2 regions of the Fictibacillus nanhaiensis genome follow, and region 2 is predicted to be linked to the other one. Evidence: riboswitches for the same ligand, from Rfam matches in the RefSeq annotation. Region 2 holds a riboswitch; the other holds the start of a gene.
The links. Region 2 has a riboswitch for glycine ahead of ACFS5O_RS04050 (amino acid permease). Riboswitches for the same ligand answer to the same signal wherever they lie in the genome.
Positions count from the first base shown of each region.

Region 1: linked by a shared signal. The riboswitch ahead of gcvT (glycine cleavage system aminomethyltransferase GcvT) and the one ahead of ACFS5O_RS04050 (amino acid permease) in region 2 are both predicted to bind glycine.

Region 1 covers NZ_JBHUPF010000006.1:1,463,826-1,472,430, reverse strand. The annotation lists gene ACFS5O_RS11010 (rhodanese-like domain-containing protein) at 1-12, shown strand, start outside; gene gcvPB (aminomethyl-transferring glycine dehydrogenase subunit GcvPB) at 58-1,521, opposite strand; gene gcvPA (aminomethyl-transferring glycine dehydrogenase subunit GcvPA) at 1,497-2,861, opposite strand; gene gcvT (glycine cleavage system aminomethyltransferase GcvT) at 2,883-3,983, opposite strand; glycine riboswitch at 4,160-4,245, opposite strand; gene ACFS5O_RS10990 (DEAD/DEAH box helicase) at 4,363-6,060, shown strand; gene ACFS5O_RS10985 (YqhG family protein) at 6,029-6,805, shown strand; gene ACFS5O_RS10980 (YqzE family protein) at 6,852-7,040, opposite strand; gene ACFS5O_RS10975 (shikimate kinase) at 7,086-7,604, opposite strand; gene ACFS5O_RS10970 (competence type IV pilus minor pilin ComGG) at 7,607-7,981, opposite strand; gene comGF (competence type IV pilus minor pilin ComGF) at 7,974-8,471, opposite strand; gene ACFS5O_RS10960 (type II secretion system protein) at 8,398-8,605, opposite strand, start outside.
Region 2 covers NZ_JBHUPF010000006.1:47,492-56,096, reverse strand. The annotation lists gene katG (catalase/peroxidase HPI) at 1-1,494, shown strand, start outside; gene ACFS5O_RS04065 (radical SAM/SPASM domain-containing protein) at 1,625-2,509, opposite strand; gene ACFS5O_RS04060 (DMT family transporter) at 2,760-3,662, opposite strand; gene ACFS5O_RS04055 (aminotransferase-like domain-containing protein) at 3,778-5,145, shown strand; gene ACFS5O_RS04050 (amino acid permease) at 5,236-6,579, opposite strand; glycine riboswitch at 6,711-6,789, opposite strand; gene ACFS5O_RS04045 (prolyl hydroxylase family protein) at 7,120-7,719, opposite strand; gene ACFS5O_RS04040 (DMT family transporter) at 8,460-8,605, shown strand, end outside.

The DNA of each region.
Region 1 (8,605 bases), 1.4 Mb from region 2:
AAATCAAACTAACATTCAAAAGCAGCTCAGGAGAATTTTCCTGAGCTGCTTTTTTGTTTAAACTTGTTTTGTATATTTTAAGATGGGCTTTCTTGCAGCTGTCGCTTCATCCAGTCGTTTAACAACGGTAGTATGAGGAGCTTCTTGTACCAATTCAGGTGTTTCTTCAGCTTCCTTTGAAATCTGAATCATCTTCTCGATAAATTCATCCAGTGTTTCTTTTGATTCCGTTTCTGTCGGCTCGATCATGATCGCTTCTTCGACACTTAACGGGAAGTAGATCGTTGGCGGGTGATAGCCAAAGTCTAGGAGACGTTTTGCGATATCAAGTGTTCTCACGCCAAGTTTCTTTTGACGACGTCCTGATAATACGAACTCATGTTTACAGTGTTGTGTAAACGGAAGATCGAAATGAGGCTCAAGTCGGCGCATCATGTAGTTCGCGTTTAATACGGCGTTCTCTGATACCTGGTGCAAGCCGTCTGGACCCATCGTCATGATATACGTAAAGGCACGTACGTTAATGCCGAAGTTACCATAAAAAGGCTTCACGCGTCCGATCGATTGCGGGCGATCGTATTCGAATTTATAAAGATCATCTTCTTTAACAAGAACTGGTTTTGGCAAGAATGGAATCAGATCTGCCTTAACCCCAACTGGTCCTGATCCTGGTCCACCACCACCGTGTGGCCCTGTGAACGTTTTATGAAGATTCAAGTGAACGACGTCAAAGCCCATGTCTCCAGGTCTAGCAAAGCCTAATATCGCATTTGCGTTCGCTCCGTCATAGTACAGCTTTCCGCCAGCTTCATGGACGATTTTTGCCATTTCTAATATATGCTCTTCAAAAAGACCAAGCGTATTTGGATTTGTAAGCATAAGAGCGGCCACATCTTGATCGACTACTCGTTTCAAATCTTCTAGATCAACTAGACCGCGCTCATCAGATTTCACTGTGATCGATTCAAAACCTGCAACCGTTGCAGACGCAGGATTGGTTCCGTGTGCTGAATCAGGAACGATTACTTTTGTACGATTAAAGTCACCATTTGCTTCATGGTAAGCACGAATCATCATAAGTCCTGTCCATTCACCATGTGCACCCGCAGCTGGTTGAAGCGTAACTTCATCCATACCTGTGATCTCAGCAAGTGATGTTTGCAAGCGGTACATCATCTCCATCGCACCTTGAACCGTATCTTCATCTTGAAGAGGGTGGATGTGTGCAAACCCAGGGAAACGTGCTACATCTTCATTAATCTTCGGATTGTATTTCATCGTACATGATCCGAGTGGATAGAAACCAGAATCCACACCATGGTTACGATTGGATAAGGCTGTGTAATGACGAACGATCTGAAGCTCTGACACTTCAGGAAGATCCGCTTCTTCTGTACGCAAATAATCGGAAGGGATGATAGATTCTACGTTAATCTCTGGAACGTCAAGTTCAGGGATGCTGTACCCTACTCGACCTGGTTTAGACAATTCAAAAATTAATGACTGATGTTCTGTACGCATGCTAATCCCTCCAATACATTTGCAAGCTGATCGATTTCTTCTTTTGTTCTCATTTCCGTAACCGCTAAAAGCATATGGTTCTTAAGTTCTGAATACGAAAGACCTAAATCATAACCGCCGATGATGCCAGATTCTAATAGTTTTCTGTTCACTTCTTTAGCTGTACACTTTAACTCGATAACAAACTCGTTAAAGAAAGGTCCAGTGAATGCTATCTTGAATCCTTTCTCTTCAAGAACTTTTTTCGCATAATGCGCTTTTTGTATGTTTTGGTGTGCTACTTCTTTCACACCTTGTTTTCCGAGTGCTGTCATGGCAATGGAAGCTGCAAGTGCGTTAAGGGCTTGGTTCGAACAGATGTTACTCGTCGCTTTATCACGTCTGATATGCTGCTCTCTTGCTTGGAGGGTAAGAACGAATCCGCGTTTTCCGTCTTCATCAACGGTTTGACCTACTAAACGGCCCGGAACTTTACGCATCAATTTTGTTGTTACGGCAAAATATCCACAGTGTGGTCCGCCAAATCCTTGTGCGATCCCGAACGGCTGTGCATCACCGACTACAATATCGGCACCAAACTTGCCAGGAGGCGTCAGTGCGCCAAGTGCTAAAGGATTCGAAGAAACAACGAACATTCCTTTAACGTTATGCACGATCTCTTCTATTTCTTTTAAAGGTTCGATCTGACCGAAGAAGTTAGGATATTGAACGATCACACAAGCTGTCTCTTCATCCACTTCAGCACGCAATGAATCCACGGATGTCATACCGTTATCCGTGTCTACTTCAACTACTTCAAGATGCTGTCCTTTAGCATAAGTGTGTAGAACAGCACGAGATTCTGGGTGTACGGACTTTGATACAACGATTTTCTTTCTTCGCGTTTGAGCTGCTGATAATAATCCAGCTTCAGCAAGTGCTGTTCCACCATCGTACATAGAAGAGTTCGCAACATCCATACCGGTAAGCTCACAGATCATCGTTTGGAACTCAAAGATCGCTTGAAGTTCACCTTGAGAGATCTCAGGCTGATATGGCGTATAAGCGGTGTAGAACTCTGAACGAAGTAGCATATGATTGACGATCGATGGTGTGTAGTGATCGTAAACACCCGCTCCTAAGAAGGACGCATGATCTTTTGTATTTTTGTTTAATGCTGCTAAGCGGCCCATCTCTTTAACTAGTTGAGGTTCTGACAAAGCTTCCTCGATCTGTAAGCGTCCTTTAAACCGAACTTCTTCAGGAATATCCTGAAAAAGATCTTCTGTCGTTTCGATTCCAATCGTTTCAAGCATTTCCTTTTTGTCTTGATCAGTCATCGGCAAATAGCGGAACGTCATGGTTTCTCCCCCTTAAATGTCTTATTTTCCTCGTTTATAAAATGGTGAAGCAACTACTTTTGCTTTTAATCGTTTTTGACGAATCTGTACTTCTACCTCTGTTCCAAGCTCCGTGAAATCCTTTTCGAGTAGAGCAAGACCTAGGTTCTTCTTCAAAGTTGGTGATTGTGTTCCCGTAGTAACTTCTCCGATCTTCACTTCACCTTTAAACACCTCGTAATGGGACCGTGGAATTCCTTTATCGATCATCTCGATACCAACTAGTTTACGTGGTGCGCCATTCTTCTTTTGATCAGCTAATATTTCTTTCCCAATAAAATCTGCTTCTTTATCTGTTTTTACAGCGAATCCAATCCCCGCTTCTATCGGCGTAATTTCTTTTGTAAGTTCTTGACCATATAGAGCAAGCTTCGCTTCAAAGCGTAACGTGTCACGCGCTCCAAGTCCTGCAGGAAGCAATCCATCTTCTTGGCCTGCTTCTAGAACAGATCTCCACAGTTTTTCAGCATGTTCCGTCTTTAAGTAAATCTCAAAACCATCTTCTCCTGTGTAGCCTGTTCGGGACACAAGAGCGGATATGCCAGCTAGAGAAACATCTTCTTTAAAACGGAAGAATCCGATCTCAGAAAGATTGGTATCTGTAAGCTTTTGTAAGATCGATTCTGCTTTTGGTCCTTGAATCGCAAGCTGTGCATATTCAGGAGACACATTCACAAGTTCTACACCTTCAGGCTTCTTGCTCATCAGCCATTCGAAATCTTTTTCAATATTTGAGGCATTCACAACAAGTAAGTAATCGTTTTCATCTCTTTTATAGATTAAAAGATCATCTACTGTACCACCGTTTTCATAGCACATAGCCGTATATTGCGCTTGGCCGTTCTGAAGTTTCGAAACATCATTAGTCATTGTATATTGTAGAAACGATAGGGCATTTGGTCCTCGAACATCAAATTCTCCCATGTGAGAGACATCGAATAGACCGGCTTTCGTTCTAACCGCTTCGTGTTCCTCTTTAATACTTGAGAACTGAACAGGCAACTCCCAACCACCAAAATCAATTACTTTTCCACCATGTTCTTTGTATGTCTCAAATAACGGTGTTCGTAACAATGTAGCCATGTGAATTCCTCCTTTTTCATACTTAAAAATTTTCGGACTTTTTTGGACAAAAAAAAGACAGAAAGACCCCTTAAAAATGGGATCCTCTGTCCTGCAACCTGTAAGTTTCTCAAGTGAATAGACTTGAGTTTCTTCGTTGGTGGCTTTCATCTATTAAAAAGCACTCTCCAGAGATGCGTCTAGCAAGAGTCTTTTTGCCTGAGAGTTTCACAATTGTTTGCTCCTTCGGCGCCGCTAACGCAGTCTCTCCTCTTACTTTCATTCGCGAGTATGTTATTGTCCAAGGTCGCACATACTATTACTATGTTTACTACATTATTATCCTATCATTTTTACAAAAGGAATGGCAACGAACTTTTTTAAAGAAAGGAAATCCGTTATGAAAATCGACGTTCAGTTTCAGCGAGAATGGCATGATGACTTTTTAAAGCGTGTGGAAGAAGATGGACCTTGGGCCAATTGGGAATTATATAACTTAGCTCTTGAAGCCGAACACCACTTAGCAATTCCTGATTTTCTCGGTCTTCAAGCTCCAGATCACCTTCCACAGATGACTTTTTTGCCTCATCAGCTGGACGTTGCGACTACCGTTATTGAACAGATGAACGGAAAAGCAATCTTGGCAGATGAAGTAGGGCTTGGAAAAACGATCGAAGCTGGATTGATCCTAAAAGAGTACATGATACGCCGACTCGCTAAGAAGATATTGATCCTTGTTCCTGCTTCACTCGTTATTCAATGGACGAACGAGTTGAATCAAAAGTTCTTTATTCCAGCAATCGCTCAGAAAAAAGCCTATGTTTGGGAACAATGCGATGTAGTCGTATCCTCTATTGATACAGCAAAACGAGCACCTCATCGCGACATCGTTCTTAATCAAGACTATGATCTTGTGATTATCGATGAAGCGCACAAACTAAAGAATAAGAAAACAAAAAACTATGAATTTGTACAGTTATTAAAAAAGAAGTTCTGCTTACTTTTAACTGCTACTCCGGTTCAAAACAGAGTTGAGGAGATTTTTAATCTTGTATCTCTATTAAAGCCCGGCCATCTAGGTAACCGAGAGAACTTTGACAAAGATTATAAAGAAGATAAGTATTCCCTTAAAAATGAAGAAAAGCTTAAGCAGCTCGTAAATAAGGTGATGGTTCGTAATCGACGAGAAGAGACTGGTCTAAAATGGCCGAAACGCCTTGTTCAGACCATTCCTATCACATTATCAAAAACAGAACGTGACCTATATGATGAAATCTCTCAACTAAAAAAAGACTCTTATTTTGACCGAAGCAAATTTTCAATCGTCACCCTGCAGCGAGAAGCTTGCAGTTCGCGTGAAGCCGTTTTTCTAACATTAAAGAATATGCTTCAAAAAGATGTATCAAACTCTTTAATGGAACAACGAGTCTTAGAATTGATGAAAAAAATTGAACTCGTCGATCAAAATTCTAAAGCATTAAAAGCGTTAGAGCTGATTCAATCCATTGATTCCAAGGTCATCATTTTCACAGAATACCGCGCGACTCAACTGTATCTGCAATGGTTTTTACAACAACATGGCATCTCTTCTGTACCGTTCAGAGGGGGATTCAAGCGAAGCAAGAAGGACTGGATGACTCACCTCTTTCGAACACGAGCACAAGTGTTGATCGCAACAGAAGCTGGTGGTGAAGGAATAAACCTGCAGTTCTGTCAGCATATCATCAATTATGATCTCCCATGGAACCCGATGAGGATCGAGCAGCGGATCGGACGTATCCACCGCATCGGTCAGCAAGGTGACGTTCATATCTATAACTTCGCCACTCAGAATACGATTGAAGAGCACATCTTAAACTTGCTGTATAACAAGATCAACCTATTTGAGAGTGTCATTGGGGAACTCGATGAAATCTTAACGAAATTTGAAATCAAGAACATTGAACGCCACATCGCGGACATCATGAATACCTCTGAGAGTGAGGGTGAGATCCGGGTAAAGATGGATAATCTAGCTTCCTTGATCAATCTTGATGGCGGTATCAAGCAGAAAGGGTGGGAAGAGCATGCAGCAGCACGAGATTCATCGCTTTCTTGAGCGCTATTTTGATGCAAACGAATGTAGAATTCAAGAGAAAAACTTTAGTTATATGAAAGTTCAACTGACTACTGAACTCGATAAAGTTTTAATGAATCGTCCGTTCTACTGGCACTATCTCGAAAAAACGGGAGGAACCCCGAATCCGATGACGTTGACTTTAGTAACGGGGCAACAACAAGCTCCTGATGGAAAAGGTGAATTTATCCACTTTGGTTCACCACGGCTTCATCAGATCTTCGGGTCGACCAAGATGCTTGCCTCTTTCATTCGACTGTATGAATCAGTTCCACAGCAAGGAGCCCAAGTACCGCTGCAGCCTTGGCTTTGTTTAAATGTTAAAGTCACGTATCAGTGTGATCAAAAGAAAGATCAAGTCCTTTCATATGGGATACAACTGATCAACGGGACGATTGAAGATCAATTTCATCAACGTCTTCAAAAGATGCTGTTAACGAAGAGAATACCTGATTTTTGTTACACCCTCTCTCCTTTTATTAAGCCTCAGAGTGCGATAAAAAGATTGGAAAATAAAATACAGGAAGTCATCGATAGAGACGATCACACGTGGGCCGAGGATGCTAAAAAAAGATGGAATGAAGATCTTGAGTTATTAGAGAGTTTTTATGAAGATTCCCTTACGAAACCTGAAGCTTATCACATTGAAAAAGAAGCACTTCGTACTCAATATGAACCACAGATTATTGTAGAGATCATAAATGGAGGGCTCTTCTATCTGGCATAAAAAATAAGAGCTGGGAACTGTATCCCGGCCCTTCCTTTTTCCAGCCTTATTTCTTTCTCTTTCTTCGGAACATTAGACCGAGTCCCATCGGAACAACTCCAAATAGATAAGTAAGTAAAGGCTCTCGCTCATTCTTTTTTGTGATACGCCTTTCCTTTCTTACTGATTTTGGCTCATCCAAATATTTAACGACTCTCTGTGTGAGAAACTTAATAACATCTGATCCTGCGGCCATTGGCAAAACTCCTTTTAAAAGCAATCACTTTTTAGTTTTGGCCAATTATCCTTTGTTTAAACGGCTTAACTCATCTAAAATTTGGACGCATACTTCTTCAGTCGTTAATTGATCTGTGACGATCTCAATGTCACTTTTTTCATAATATGAACTTCTCTCGTTAAAGAGTTTCTGAACTTCTTCTTTTGAGGATGTTAACAGGATCGGCCTCTTGTTTCTCTCTTCTTCTTTCATCAGCCTCTTCCATAAAACCCGAAAGCTCGTCTTTAAATAGATGACAATGCCATTGTTCTTCATATACGTTAAGTTTTCTTCTCTTACGACCGCACCGCCCCCCGTCATCACAACAGCATGTTGTACGGGCAGCTGTCGAATGGCAAGAGACTCGTAATTACGAAACGCCTCTTCTCCTTCATTTTTAAATATTTCTTTTATGGTTTGTCCTCGTTCTTTTTCAACTGTTGAATCAACATCATATGGAGGAACCTCTAAACGTTTTGAGAGCTCTCTTCCTACAGATGTTTTACCACAACCCATGAAACCGACTAAATATATGGTGTTCAATTTTAACCCTCCACCCATTTTGTAACGCTTTTCTGGGTTACATTATAATACACTTTTACCTTTTTTGTAGACTGTCGAGTAGTAACAACTTCAATCGTAAACATCACTTCGTCACCAGATATTTTCGTAAATACGACCTTTAGTATTCCTTCTCTAACGTTTACTCTTCGTTCTGCCGGATAAACGGAGAGATCTTCTACCCAAACAAGAGCTCGATCTACACCTTGCTGAATCAATCGAACTTGCCTAAGTTGTTCTTCTTGCATAAAAACAAACTGTCGTTCAGATGCTACTTTTTCTGTTAGAAAACTAAAGAAGATCAAAGTGATAAAGCAAAGCGATAGGATGAGGGGATAGACCATTCCTCTCTCATTCATGATGAATCCTCCTATAACTACGACGAGCTTTTTTACCATCCTGATCCGTCAGCGTGACATAAACATAATTATTCTCAATTTCTTCTATTTTCATATCTTGAATATTTTGAACCCATACTTCATGACCTAATCCATTAACTTGTTTTCGTATCAGAGAATGATAACGTGTGAAACTGACCAATTCACCGGTAGATAATGTAATGAATAAAGCGTTGTTTCTTACCTCAACAGTCGCTGCTTCTCTTATTTCTTTTCCAATCATAGAAAAAAACAATGCTGTTTCTTCCGACTGAACGGATTGTGGTTGTTTTTGTAGATGCGTAAACAATAGTGTGATCACGAACGACGTTACAATCAATACACCAAGAGCAATCATTGATTCAACGAGCGTGTACCCATTATTTTTGAAGGTGACTCTAGAACGAACTCGCACATGTTGTATACTCTTTTTGGTTAGAACCCCTGAACGATATACAAGTTTCGTATTCATCCGTCCCACCTTTTCTTGTCAATAGCTGATACTTTATACCGTCATCTATCCACTCCCGCTCATCTGGCATTAGCTTTGACATATTTCTCATTCGAGCTGCATGGTCTGCTTCTGTCATCGCATATAGAAGTTGT
Region 2 (8,605 bases):
AAGCCTGATCCTCTCGCGAGTGCTCGTGATATTCGTGATACGTTCAGCCGTATGGCGATGAATGACGAAGAAACGGTTGCGCTTATCGCTGGTGGTCATACGTTCGGAAAAGCCCATGGCGCAGGGGACCCTTCTCTTGTAGGTGACGATCCGGAAGCAGCAGACATTGAAACACAAGGACTTGGTTGGCTGAGCCGTCACGGCAGCGGAAAAGGCCGCGATACCATTTCGAGTGGTGTTGATGGAGCATGGACGTCGAACCCAACACAATGGGATAATGGATACTTTGATCTTCTGTTTGGTTACGAGTGGGAGTTAACGAAGAGTAGAGCAGGCGCTTACCAATGGAGTCCTGTTGATATGACAGAAGAACACATGGCTCCAGATGCAGAAGACCCTTCAATCCGTGTGAAAACGATGATGACAACGGCTGATATGGCATTACGTATGGATCCAGAGTATGAAAAAATTTCTCGTCGTTATTACGAGAACCCAGAAGAATTTGCCGATGCTTTTGCACGAGCGTGGTTCAAGCTCCTTCACCGTGACATGGGGCCAAAAGTTCGTTATTTAGGTCCTGAAGTACCAGACGAAGATCTCATCTGGCAAGACCCGGTTCCGAGTGTAGATTATGATCTATCAACATCTGACATCGCTCAGTTAAAAGAAAAGATTCTAAATACAGGATTGTCTGTCAGTGAGCTCGTCAAAACAGCCTGGGCTTCAGCAAGCACGTATCGCGTTTCTGATATGCGCGGAGGTGCGAATGGTGCACGTATCCGCCTAGCTCCTCAAAAAGGTTGGGAAGCGAACGAACCTGAGCAGCTGGAGAGAGTGCTAGGAATCTATCAAGATCTACAAAACCAGCTCGACACGAAGGTGAGTCTTGCGGACTTAATCGTTCTTGGGGGAAGTGCTGCTGTTGAAAAAGCAGCAAAAGATGCTGGCTTTGATGTTACCGTTCCTTTTACACCTGGACGCGGTGATGCAACGCCTGAACAAACGGACGCTGTTTCGTTTGATGTACTAGAGCCGGTATCAGACGGGTTCCGCAACTACCAAAAGAAAGAATATAGTACAAGTCCTGAAGAAATGCTTGTAGATAAAGCACAGCTTCTAGGTCTTTCTGCACCTGAAATGACCGTCCTCGTAGGAGGTCTGCGTGTTCTTGGGACAAACTATAAGAATACGAAACACGGTGTATTCACAGACCGCGTTGGCACGTTAACGAATGACTTTTTCGTAAACTTGCTCGACATGGGCGTGGAGTGGAAATCAACAGGTTTTAACGAGTACGAAGGCCGCGACCGTAAATCAGGAGAAGTGAAGCGAACAGCTTCCCGCTTTGATCTTGTGTTCGGGTCCAACTCAGAACTTCGCGCACTCGCTGAAGTATATGCGCAGAACGACAACCAAGAAAAATTTGTACGCGACTTTATTGCAGCATGGGTGAAAGTAATGGACGCTGATCGATTTGATGTTAAATTAAAATAATAAATAATGAACGCACCTAATCACAATGTTTGATGCAGAATTTGCTGCTTCAGAGCTCTTGAAATTAGGTGCGTTTTTTGCCCATAAAAAAAGACAGGGTGACTCCCCGTCTTAAATGTCTAGCATGTATTTATTTACCGAAACGCTTTCGATAACCACATTTTCTGCAAAGTTCCTCTACCGCTTCTCTTCGTGAAAAACCATCCACGATATTTTTTGCTCGGTCACCTTCAATAATCGTTGAAAAGTGTGTATCATTGATATTTCCTAAGTTGATAACACCTTCTCCATCTAAACAGCAAGGAATGACCGTTCCGTTCGCCAAAATGCCCGCTTGATTGCGAAGACCGTAGCAGAATCCTTTTCCATCGTCCTCTTCTTCATGCAGTGCCGGCCATTTAAACTCGTAATCTTGATTGATGAAAATTTGATCCGCTAGTTTGATACCTTTACCCGGCGTGAGCTTTTCTTCAATTTTAAATCCGAGATTAAATTCGTTTTCAATAATCTCAAGCAGCTGACGGTTACGCTGTTTTTCCAAGTTTGTCGCATTGTCTTGCGTCAGGTTCCAAAGCCTTAAAGAAACAAATAACGAAGACTCTCTCGTTGCTTCTTGTACAAATGCAAGGATCGTTCTAACGTATTCTTCTTTGTCCGTCATACTCTGACCAACGTGGCCATCAAAGCTATGAAGGGAGAAATTCATCTGTCTGAGCGCAGGCTTATTGATGAGCTTGTCCCAGTTCTTTTTGATGAGTGTCCCATTCGTCGTGATATTAACTTTAAATCCTCTTTCATGGGCTATGTCCAATAACTGATCGATTTTTGGATGAAGCAACGGCTCACCTTTTACATGCAAATAGATGAAATCAGTATAAGGTTTGATCTGGTCTAAACGTTTCTTAAAATCATCAATGGAGATGAACTGTTTAGCTCGTTCAGTTGGAGGACAAAAATGACACGCCAAATTACAGATACTCGTAATCTCTATATAAAACTTCTTAAATCTTTTCATGGGTATTCCTCATTTCGCAAACTCATGATACATACACTAATACTCACTTAAGCCACAGTGCACATAAACAACCTGCTTTTTTAACTCTTTCTTATTAGAGCACAATTCATTAAAAAGATAAACGTGTTATGAGGAAATTAACAGATGAAAACGAAAGGTTGGTCGTTCGGTTGTTCTTTAAATATCTAAACGTAAACGCAAAAAAGAAGAGAAATCATCTCGTTTCCCTTCTTCGTCAGTCACTATTTCATCATCCTTTTTCTATCATCTTTGCGCTTGTATGAGTATTAGATATCGGCGCGTTTTTACCCACATATACAGAAACGACGACAATGACAGCAGTGACGAACGTCATCGTTGTGATTGATTCTTCTAAGAAAAGAGCTGAGAATATAATCATCAGAAACGGTTGTAAATATTGCAGCTGGCTGATCCGCGCAATTCCCCCTAATGCCATGCCCGCGTACCAAGCGACATAAGCTAAGAACTGGCTCACCACCGCTAAATAGATTAAACTGCTCCAAGCTTGTACGGGAGCATGTAACATCTCAGCAGAAATACTAAGCGCTACTGGAATAACAAAGATGGGTGCTCCTATTAGGATGGCCCATGCAATGACTTGCCAGCTTCCGATCTCCTTTGACAGCTTGCCTCCCTCTGCATAACTAAGACCTAAGATGATGACGGCCGCTAATATTCCTGCATCCTCAACTTGAAGAGAGCCAAAGCCTAGGGACCCTGCATATAAAATAACCGCTCCCGAACCAACCAAACTGGATATCCAGAACCGTATAGATAGTCTTTCTCCCGCTCTGTACATCGCGATACCAGCGGTTGCTAATGGCAATAGCGCTACTTCCACCGCACCGTGGGAAACCGGCAGCGTCTTCATGGCCCATGAAGTGAGTAAAGGAAAACCTAGCACTGCCCCTGCTGCAACGATCAGGATGCTTTTAAACTGCTGTACACTAGGTATTTTTTCCCGTCGCCCGATCAGGATAACGGCCACTAATAATGCAGCGATTACCGTTCTCCCTAATCCAACAATTGTGGTTCCGAAATGCTCAACAGCGATAGTCGTCGCGGGCAAGGTAAGACTAAAGCAGATCACACCCGCTAAGCCTAGATATAATCCTATCTTTTCTTTTTCCAATTTCCTTCCTCCCCGACTATAATGGATATAATCACATACTATTAGAACGTGATAGATGATACTATTGCTGTTTTCATCCACTGTCAGGGTACAGTTAGAGGAGAGTGAAGCAGGATTGAGTCCAAAATATAGAATCGTTTTAGAGGACATTAAGCAGCAGCTAATAGACGGGAAACTAGCAGCCGGCCATAAGCTACCCTCTATCCGACAGCTATCTGATACATATAACTGCAGCAAGAATACGATTATTAAAGCATACAATGAGCTGCAAAAAGAGCATTTGATATATACCGTGCCTCAAAAAGGCTATTATGTTGTCAATGCGTTTCGACGGCCTGAAGATCAGCCTGAAATGATTGATTTCTTATCTGCTGGACCGGATAAAACGCTGTTGCCTTACACTGAATTTCAACACTGTTTAAATCAAGCGATCGAACACTATAAGGAAGAAATTTTCACCTATACCGATCAACAAGGTCTTCCTTCATTGCGAACCCAAATTACTAAAAATCTTCAACTTTCTCAAGTGTTTACAGATCCCAAGCAGCTCGTCATCGTTTCAGGATCTCAGCAAGCGATTCATTTATTAACTTCTCTCTCTTTTCCTAATAACAAAAAGAATATTTTAATTGAACAACCAACCTATTTCGGAATGATTGAAACGCTTAAACTGAACGATGTGAAGACCTTTGGCATTGAATTATCCATGGACGGAATCGACTTAGAACACCTCGAATCTATGTTTAAAAATAACGAGATTAAGTTCTTCTATGTCATTCCTAGATTTCAGAATCCTCTTGGCCATTCCTATACGAATCGTGAGAAGAAAAGAATCGTAGAGCTGGCAGCTAAATATGATGTCTATATCGTAGAAGACGATTTTCTAGGCGGACTAGAACAGGATAAGAAAGCCGATCCGTTTTTCGCTTTTGATACATCAGGAAGAGTCATCTATATACAAAGCTTTTCAAAAGTCTTTCTTCCTGGGCTCCGAATTGCGAGTGTTGTCTTGCCCAACAACATGATTGAGAGCTTTTTGCGTTATAAGTTTAGCGCTGACTTTAACAGCCCCGTTCTCTCCCAAGGTGCCTTAGACATTTATTTAAAAAGCGGAATGTATTACAACCATCTGAAAAAGATTAAGAACACTTATTTTCATAAAATGAATGAACTCAAAAGGGCATGTGAACAGTTCCTTCCTAAAGGGACGCACTATACGAAGCCTGATACGGGTTTTTACCTTTCCATCTATTTGCCTCCTCACGTATCAGCCAAAAAGCTTACATCCCTTTTACGAATACAACACCTTTTACTTGATGATGGAGAAAGAATGTTTCTGCCTGAATTCAATCAAGACAACCTTATCCGCTTGTGCATTTCTCAAGTTGAAAAACATCAAATACAACCCGGAATAGAAAAAATAGCTCACACCATTCGTGAATTGAAAGACAGCAGGCATTTCCATCAAATATCGCTGATTTAATACTGCAATTTAAGATAGCCTTACATGCTAAAAGGACAGAAACACAGGAGTAAATGCGTTTCTGCCCTTTTATTTATTCATTCATAAACGTTACTTTGGCGATTTTTTATATGCATACAGGAAATATAGCAAAACAAACCAAATCGGTGTCAGCAATAACGCCGGACGAGTAGCTTCTGCCACAAGCAATACGATTAAAATGATCCCGAACAATGCGAGTACCACATAGTTAACGAATGGAGCAAAAGGTGCTTTGAACGTTGACTTTTTGTGCAGGTCTGAACGTGACTTACGGTATTTAATATGGCTAATTAAGATCACGCTCCACACCCAGATGAAACAGATGGCACTGATGGTTGTTACGATGCCAAAAGCCTGCTCTGGAATAAGCTTGCTGAGGAGTGCTCCCACTGAAACAACTACAGCCGAAACCCAAAGCGCGTTTCCAGGTACCGCATTTTTCGTTAGTTTCTTAAAAGATCGAGGTGCCTGCTCACTCTTGCTTAACGTAAATAAAATGCGACTCGTTGAAAATAATCCACTGTTGCAGGCAGATGCCGCTGATGTCAGCACAACAAAATTAATGATTCCAGCCGCAAGCGGAATTCCTATCAAGCTGAACGTTTTAACGAACGGACTTTCCGCTGCGTTTAGCTCTGTCCACGGATTGATGCATAGCAGCACGATCAATGCGCCAACGTAGAAAAATAGAATGCGAAGTGGTATTTTATTGATCGCAGACGGAATATTCTTTCTCGGATCAGATGTTTCTGCTGCCGCCACACCGACCAACTCCACTCCGACAAACGCAAACACAACCATCTGAAAAGAGAGTAAGAACCCAGTCATCCCATTAGGAAACAAACCTCCATGATCCCACAGATTGTTTATAGAGACCGTTCCCGCATCCGTCTGGTAGCCCATAACGAGTAGGACAACGCCAATCACAATCAACGCTAGAATCGTAATCACCTTGATCAAAGCGAACCAAAACTCCAATTCCCCGAAAAGCTTTACCGTTAACAGATTCAGCCCAAGTAAAAGAAGCAAACAGACAATCGCCGGGACCCACTGCGGTATGTCAAACCAATATTGAACATAAACACCGACCGCAATCACATCGGCCATCGCTGTCATGATCCAGCAGAACCAATACGTCCATCCTGTGATAAACGCAGCTCGCGGTCCTAGATAGTCTTCCGCAATATCGGTAAACGACTCATAGCCTTCCTTCGAAAGCAGCAGCTCTCCTAACGCTCTCATCATGAAAAACAGCGCGATCCCAACGATTAAATAAGCAAATATAACAGACGGCCCGGCAAGTTGAATCGCTTTTCCTGAACCTAAAAATAATCCCGTACCAATCGTTCCGCCAATGGCGATCAGCTGCACATGACGGTTAGCCAAATCCCTCTTCAACTCTTGCTGTGACACGTATGAATCCTCCTTCTAAGATGCAAATACAACGAAAAAAAGAGACTGGAAGAATCTCCAATCTCTTGTACATTAGAATATGAAAAAACATTCACTGCGCTATAAATGACAAGCACAACAATGTCAAAATTCAATACTCTTCTGTCCGTTTGCCTGAGATTGTGAACCCTTCGGCGCCGCTTAACATGCGGTCTCTCCAGAAGCTGCTCCTGCTGTAGTACGACCTACAGCAATCATAGCTTGCTATCTTTAATATATATTTCTAAATAATTCCTTATACTAGTACGAACTTAGGAGAATGTCAACCTATAACACAGTGTTCACTTTTTTTTATTAAACTTCATTAAAGCCAATGTGGCTAAAAAAATGATAAAAAATGTGCTAACCACTACTGTCCAGTTCATATCGTTCTCCTCTCACCCTTTATCTATCTCTCTACCCTGGAAAAGGAAAACAAAATCAATCAGGTAAATTGTGTCTTCTATCAAAATCAATAAAGCCAGAGACTTGATAATATCTCTGGCTTTTACTTGACGATCACTAGTGACGTGGCTTTTCTCTGAACCAGAGCGTAGCTATCCATTTCTCACCTTTTGTTAAGGGACGAGAACCATGAAGTGAAAGATAATGTGGGTGATCTGTATTTTTTATACAGTTTTCAAAAACGAGTAAACTCCCTTCTGTAGGAGCTACTTCAAAATTTAGCGATGGAAAAAACGTTTCTCCTCCTCCAGTAGTCACAGAGTTTAAATAGAGAAGGGCTGTTACGATTCGTTGTCCTCCATTCGATAAATATGTTCTCCCTAACTGAGTGGAGGGACTAAACGTATCATAATGAGCATCAAATTTTCCGCCGACCTGATACCTAACCACTTGTAACTGTTCTGCATGAGTAAGCGGCTTGTTTACGATAGAGGCAACGCGCTGTGCAATCTGATGAACCGTTTCATTTAACAGATGAGGAAGCCATGCTTGATCTGATTTTCGTATGTCCGCTGTTCCAACGACCGTTGACGGCTTTAAATGTTCTTTGGCTAAAGCTATTAATTGGTGACATTCACTAGTGCTCAATATATTTTCGTATTTCGCAACAAAAGGTATTTCACTGTAAACAATAGAAGGCTCTTTCAACTTAATCACCTACATATCCTAAATTTACAGCTATCCTATGCCCTACCCATAGTGACCGTGAACCTAAATTCTTTTTGTCGTTGACAGGAAACTCCGTTAGAATAAACTCGGTGTTGGGTTTATGGGGTAGTTCTTCTACATGTAATAATTTACGACTTTTTTAAACACTCACTAATGGAGTTTTATAATAAGACTAATACTGTACATTGTTTCATTTAATTAACTGATCTTCGGTGGTGTTAAATAAAATGGTAACTACTCCATGAAATAATAAACATAAAATAGTACACCCTGTGCAGGTTTTTACAATTTTGTTCAATTATTTTTATAAACAACATTATAAAATTAAAAAATGCCTGCCCCTTTTAGTAGTTGGGACAGGCCTCTGTGTTTGCATTTACTCATTTTATAGTTTCGGATACACGACGGTCCCATCCTCTTCAATGATTGGCATGGCTCCCCACTGTCCCAATTCATGAGGGACTATCCTAGGATCTCCCTTGGAATGAGGTATGAGATGACGCACATCCCATCCATTTGCCTGTAGCCAGTTGCTGATAAGCAGACGGTGGCATCTTGCCGGGTGATGTTCTGAACACATATAAACCAAATTAATGAAGCACGAGAACCGTCCCTGTGCTTCCGCTTCTCAAGAACTTTCTTGATCCTAGATAATCTTCTCATTCTCATGTTTTTTCAGGACAAGCATAAGATGGTAGAAGAATTAATTGAGAAAGGAATACCTATCTATGATCTCATTTCGAAAAATGCTAGGAGCCTCATTATATGCCACCATGTCCATCAGTTTTTGGGGAATATCTTTTGTCTCGACTAAAGCAGTGCTGGACAAGCTTGATCCCTTTACTCTTCTGGTCATCCGTTTTGGTATAGGTGC